Desulfosediminicola ganghwensis: one gene and its partner. The protein of the gene in region 1 interacts with the protein of each later gene in a pairwise test. Links are inferred from orthologs where the notes say so. Each region holds a gene or a part of one and is shown on either strand. Other genes may lie near its edges.

What was found.
Region 2: the proteins of acpP (region 1) and FCL45_RS08145 interact in binary tests that used the Escherichia coli proteins (3 or more experiments, as listed by UniProt). The link is inferred for Desulfosediminicola ganghwensis from one-to-one orthologs.

What each region holds. Positions count from the first base shown.
Region 1 is NZ_CP050699.1:4,616,281-4,619,488, reverse strand. What follows is about bases 114-2,992. They hold acpP (acyl carrier protein), read left to right. Parts: upstream 114-1,377; coding sequence 1,378-1,608; downstream 1,609-2,992. Other genes in these bases: rpiB (ribose 5-phosphate isomerase B), read left to right, coding at 2,949-2,992; fabF (beta-ketoacyl-ACP synthase II), read left to right, coding at 1,687-2,928; fabG (3-oxoacyl-[acyl-carrier-protein] reductase), read left to right, coding at 510-1,253; FCL45_RS19815 (electron transfer flavoprotein subunit alpha), read left to right, coding at 114-513. Outside these bases: more of FCL45_RS19815, read left to right, coding at 1-113; more of rpiB, read left to right, coding at 2,993-3,208. UniProt on the Escherichia coli protein: Carrier of the growing fatty acid chain in fatty acid biosynthesis.
Region 2 is NZ_CP050699.1:1,926,873-1,930,108, reverse strand. Bases 258-3,164 are described here. They hold FCL45_RS08145 (acyl-CoA thioesterase), read left to right. Parts: upstream 258-1,441; coding sequence 1,442-1,888; downstream 1,889-3,164. Other genes in these bases: FCL45_RS08130 (TetR/AcrR family transcriptional regulator), read left to right, coding at 3,028-3,164; FCL45_RS08150 (cofactor-independent phosphoglycerate mutase), read left to right, coding at 258-1,435. Also shown: FCL45_RS08155 (homoserine dehydrogenase), read left to right, coding at 1-205; more of FCL45_RS08150, read left to right, coding at 218-257; more of FCL45_RS08130, read left to right, coding at 3,165-3,236.

The DNA of each region.
Region 1 (3,208 bases):
CCAAAGGTCATGAAAGCCCTAGAATTTGATTCTGCGCGAACAGGTGAAATAATAGATGTCGAAATCCCGGCAGCACTCGGTGAATCTCGAATAAAAGTACTCGAGTCGGTTGTTTCCGAGGAGAGCAATGTCAATATTCAAGAGGCTGAAATCCTGGTTTCAGGTGGTAGAGGTCTCGAGAGTGAAAAAGGTTTTGCCCTTCTCAAGACACTTGCCGATTCGATGGATGCCAACGTCTCTGCTTCAAGGGCAGTGGTTGATGCCGGTTGGATTCCATATCCGCATCAGGTAGGGCAAACCGGTAAGACCGTAGCTCCAAAGCTGTACATTGCCTGTGGTATATCTGGCGCCGTACAGCATGTAGCCGGAATGCAGTCTTCCGAGACCATTGTGGCTATAAACCGGGATGAGAACGCTCCGATTTTTGATGTTGCCGATTTCGGTCTGGTTGGAGATATTCAAGAGATTATACCGAAACTTATACGCAAGATTGAAGAAAAGCGAGGTGCATGATGCTTGAAGGAAAAGTAGCCGTAGTAACCGGTGGCAGCCGTGGTATCGGCAGGGCAATCAGCCAGCGTCTTGCCGCCATGGGCGCTTTAGTGTATATCAATTACGTCAGCAGACCTGATGCAGCCGAAGAGACCTGCAGGATGATCACTGATGCTGGTGGTAAGGCTGAGGCTGTTCAGTTCAACGTTTCTGACGGTGAACAGGTTCAGGCGGCGTTCAAGACAATCGTCGCTGATGCCGGTTCAATTGATATCCTTGTGAATAACGCCGGTATTACCCGTGACGGATTGATGGCACGCATGAAGGAGAGTGATTGGGACGATGTGCTCACCACAAACCTGAAAGGTGCTTTCCTCTGCGCTAAAGCGGCCGCCAAGCCAATGATGAAAAAGAAATGGGGACGTATCGTCAACATTTCCTCCGTTGTTGGATCATCAGGCAACGCAGGCCAGGTCAACTACTCTGCGGCTAAAGCCGGTTTGGGTGGGTTGACCAAATCTATTGCCAGAGAATTTGCTTCGAGAAATATCACTGTTAACTCGGTTGCTCCTGGATATATTGTAACTGAAATGACAGAGACTATGACCGAAGCTGCTCAGGCTAAGATTAAAAGTGAAATACCGATGGCAGGCCTTGGCTCGCCTGAGGATATTGCCGGTGCAGTCGCCTATCTGGTATCTGAAGATGGGCGCTATGTGACCGGGCAGACCTTGCATGTCAACGGTGGCATGTATATGTAGTTTTCCCCTCAATAAGAAAAAAAATGTGGTAAATATCGCATGCTGCGGGTAAAAACCACTGCAGGTTGCACAGTTAACAAGAGAAACTGCAACTGAAGAACAAAACCATATAGGGAGATAAGTAATGGCTATAGAACAAGAAATGATTGATATCATCGTAGAACAGCTGAGTGTTGAGAAAGACAAGGTTGTTCCTAATGCTTCTTTCGTAGATGATCTCGGTGCAGATTCTCTGGATCTCGTTGAGCTGATCATGGCTATGGAAGAGGGTTTTGATATCGAGATTCCTGATGAGGATGCTGAGAAGATCACCTGCGTTCAGGATGCAATTGATTACGTTCAGAAACTGAAGTAAGCAGGATATGTCGCCAGTCTCGATATCTGCAATCAGATATTGAGACTGATGGTGTAGATAACACTTAGGAGTTTCATTGTGAATCGTAGAGTTGTCGTTACAGGTATTGGCCTCGTAACTCCAATTGGAACTGGAGTCGATAAGGCTTGGAAAAATCTGATAGCCGGCGAGAGTGGCGTAGATCGCATCACCCGCTTTGATGCCAGTGAATTTCAGGTTCAGATAGCCGCAGAAGTTACAGACTTCGACTCAAAAGAGTTTATAGAGCCCAAAAAAGCCAAACATCTGGACCTGTTTGTTCAGTATGGTCTGGCTGCAGCAAAAATGGCTGTCGAGGACAGTGGTTTTGAAGTCTCCGATGAGAACTGTGAGCGAGTTGGTGTTATCACAGGCTGTGGGATGGGCGGACTGCCGACAATCACCAAGTATCATCAGGTGATGCTCGAGCGGGGAGCCAAACGTATTAGCCCGTTTTTCATCCCCATGGCTATTCCGAATATGCCGTCCGGACACATCTCCATGGAGATTGGCTCTAAGGGACCGAACCTCACTCTCACCACAGCATGTGCAGCCGGAACCCACGCAGTGGGTGAGGCATATCGGCATATCAAGTATGGTATGAGTGATGTTATCGTCACCGGCGGTATGGAAGGAGTTATCTGTGAGCTTGGCATTGGCGGATTCTCTGCCATGAAAGCCCTTTCCACCAGAAATGATGACCCCAAAGCCGCTTCACGTCCGTTTGATAAGGATCGTGATGGCTTTATCATGTCTGAAGGCTCCGGTATTCTCATTCTGGAAGACCTTGAGCATGCCCGCGCTCGTGGTGCCAAGATCTATGCAGAGGTTGTTGGTTACGGCTTAAGCAGTGATGCATATCACATCGCCGCTCCACCTGAAGATGGTGAGGGCGGTCAAAGGGCAATGAAAATGGCCCTGAGAGATGCTGGACTTGCCCCTGAAGATATCGATTACGTCAATGCACATGGAACCTCGACACCGCTCAACGATCGTTGTGAAACAACCGCGATTAAGTCGGTTTTCGGCGAACATGCTTATAAGCTTGCCATTAGTTCCACCAAGTCCATGACCGGTCATATGCTTGGTGCTGCAGGTGGAATCGAGTCTGCATTTCTGGCTTTATCGATTTATAACCAGGTCGCTCCGCCTACCATTAACCATGCTGAGCCCAGCCCGGAATGTGATCTCGATTACGTGCCGAATACGGCGCGTGAGATGGAAATCAATGCAGCGATTTCCAACTCTTTTGGTTTCGGTGGCACTAATGCGGTAGTTGCCATGAAGAAGTTCACTGATTGATTAGAGCTCGAGGGGATGTTGTGAATATTGTAATTGGTTCAGATCACGGTGGTTACGAGCTTAAGGAGCAGGTGAAAGATCTCCTTGCGGAGCTTGGTCATGAAATTACCGATGTCGGTTGTCACAGCCCTGAATCTGTAGATTATCCTGATATTGCTCAGGAGCTATCTGCACGAGTCGTGGATAAGAGCAGCAAATGTGGTATTCTCATTTGCGGCACCGGTATCGGCATGTCGATTGCTGTGAACAGGGATGAGCGAATTCGTGCTGCCCTGTGCCA
Region 2 (3,236 bases), 2.7 Mb from region 1 along the record:
CACCATCACCGGCATTTTCGGCAAGTACGGAATTTCCATTCGCTCTATGATCCAACCCGATCGTGACGCCAACGGCCCCGTTGATATCGTATTCAGGACCCACAGGGCCACCGAGGGAGCTGTTGAACAGGCAATCCAGGAGATCGACGCTCTGGAATTCTGCACCACTCCTACCGTTAAAATTCGCATGCTTAACCCGGAATAACAGCAAGCCCCTATGAAATATGTCATCCTTGTTGGCGACGGTATGGGAGACTATCCCGTCGCCCAGCTCGGCGATAAAACACCGCTCGAAGCTGCCCAGATCCCGACCATTGACGAGCTCTGCAAAAATGGAGAGCTCTTTTTGAACCGAACCGTTCCGGAGGGTTTTCCACCAGGCAGCGACGTGGCCAACATGTCCCTGCTCGGTTATGCGCCGGCCCTCTACTATACAGGCAGATCACCCCTTGAAGCCGCTGCAATGGGAGTTGAACTTGCCGATGACGAGACCGCCTTTCGTTGTAATATGGTTACCCTTGAGCGCGGCTCCGACGGCAGTGTGCAAATGGTTGACTTCAGCGCCGGCCACATCAGCAACGAAGAATCCCATCAGTTGATCACTGCCCTGAATAATGAATGCGCCAATGAGATGTTCACTTTTCACCCAGGGGTGAGCTATCGCCATCTGATGGTATTGAAAGGTGCCCATCCCGGTTTTGAGACTGTGCCTCCGCACGATTATATCGAGCAGAATGTCAGTGAGTTTTTCAACCGGTACCTGCAGGATTCCACCTGGAAAGAACTTATTGAAAAAATAGAGAAAACTCTTGCAGACCATCCTGTCAACCAGACACGGATTGCAGCGGGCAAAGCCCCTGCCAACATGGTCTGGCTCTGGGGAGAAGGAAAGATGCCCAGCGCCCCGCCCTTAACGTCACGTTTTGACATCAGCGGTTCCATGATCAGCGCCGTTGATCTGTTGAAAGGCCTTGGTGTGGTAGGCGGGCTTTCCATCCTGGATATCGAAGGTGCGACCGGCTACATCGATACCAACTATGAGGGCAAGGCCCAGGCAGCTATTGAGAGTCTTAAGGTGCAGGATTTCACCTTTGTCCACCTCGAAGGCCCTGATGAAGCTGGGCACAAGGGCAGCCTTGAGGATAAGATGCAGGCTATCGAGGATTTCGACTCCCGCATCGTCAAGCCGATTCTCGACTATCTGGTGGAGGCGGAGGAAGAGTTCAGAATGGTAGTCACCATGGATCACTTTACACCGCTCGCCATACGGACCCACACTACGGATCCGGTACCAACCATCATCTATGACTCCCGTCGCCCTACTCCCGGCTGCGGCCGCGCCTTCAACGAAAAAGAAGCAATCGCCATCGACCGCGAACTTGGCAATGGCATTGAGGCTGGTCATACAATGATCGAAAAACTGCTTGAACAATAACCTATTATGAATGAGCATATCCACAGCAGCAGCGTCAGGGTTCTGTATGGCGATACCGACGCCGGGGGAGTAGTGTACAACGCCAACTACCTCCGATACTTCGAATATGGCCGTACCGAGTTGATGCGGGATTGGGTCTGTGCCTACAGTGACATAGAGAAAATGGGCTTTGTACTGCCGGTGACCGAATGCTGGACCCGGTTCAAGGCCCCGGCCCTCTATGACGACCTGCTGACTATTGAAACTGAAATCCGCGAGCTGACCAGGCTGAAGTGCGCCTTCAACTACCGTATATATCGTGGCGGAGATAATGGAAAACGCAGACTGTTGGTAAAAGGGTACACTGTGCATGTGGCAGTGGACAGGACCGGCAAACTGACCAGACTTCCGCCCGATATCATAAATAAGATTTCGCCCTTTGCCCCGGCGAAACCGGATGATGACGAATATTAGAAATATCGTTTTCACAGTTTTGGATTGACACAAATGTTACATTAGTTATATTATTTTTTTGCAACGCGGGGTGGAGCAGTTTGGTAGCTCGTCGGGCTCATAACCCGAAGGTCGGGGGTTCAAATCCCTCCCCCGCTACCAATGCCAATGGGAAAGGCTTACGATCTTCTGATCGTAAGCCTTTTTTTATTGCTTCATCCCCCTTCTTTGAGGGAGAGCCCTAAAAGTTGAATAACCTGCCATCTACAGACCTAAGTGCCTGCCCGAAAACCTTTCCCCCTCCCAACAGCTCGCCCAGCCAGACACCATACCAGAAGCACATTACGGTCCTCGTCTTAAACGATATGCGCCACACCAAAACGACAGAGACAGAGTTGCATGATTGTGCAAATTTTCACGATAAAGTCAGACTGTTTTAAAGACACAGATAAAAGTTGTTTCTGACCCGGCGTATAACCCAGCGCGGTTGACCGACAGCACTCTCGGCCGGCCACAGTCGACTCTCCTGGACTTGCCATAGCTATTTGCCCCGACCAGCCCTGCTGTTTCGCTTCTGCCTGTTCAGTGGCGCGTGTGCTGCCTGCTGAATGTGATGCAGGAGTATATTTATTTCCCCCCTCATTATCACCCTTGTTTAGCCACTTATGAGATCAGAAGAATAATAAATACTCTTTACCTTCACAATTACGATTGACAGGAAATCCAATGGGTGTATAGTGCACCCTTCCAACGCGGGGTGGAGCAGTCTGGTAGCTCGTCGGGCTCATAACCCGAAGGTCGTAGGTTCAAATCCTGCCCCCGCTACCAAAATTTGAAAAGCGCTTATGGCAATCTGCCATAAGCGCTTTTTTTATTGGGAAATTTGTAAGCAACACCAGGTGCAAGTCTCCCTGCCTGCCCTGCCGAAAACTTTCATCCCCCTTCTTTGAGGGAGAGCCGACTTTCGCCCGAATAGTCCCCCCTGCCCCAAAGTCATACAAAACCGGCTTTGAATATGACCATTCACCACCGAAGCCGAGCACAGTTTCATAGGCTATTTTCCTATTAGAAGGGCATCTATTCCTACCATAAATTTTGCAAAACCAAAGTCAGCCATAATATGCGAGTCAGTCGCATATTTATTGCAAGAACAGGGAAAAGTGCCGAGCATACGCAAGGTCGCAATGACTCTTGGCGTCGACCCCATGGCAATCTATTACTACTTCCCAAACAAATCCGCCCTGCTCAATGCCGTAACAGCTGAGTTGATGCAATCGATATATATGCCGTGCGGCCAGAAATCATGGCAGGAAGAATGTCTTCTCCTCTGCAAAAGCTACCTCAATTTCCTATATGCCCATAGCGGAAT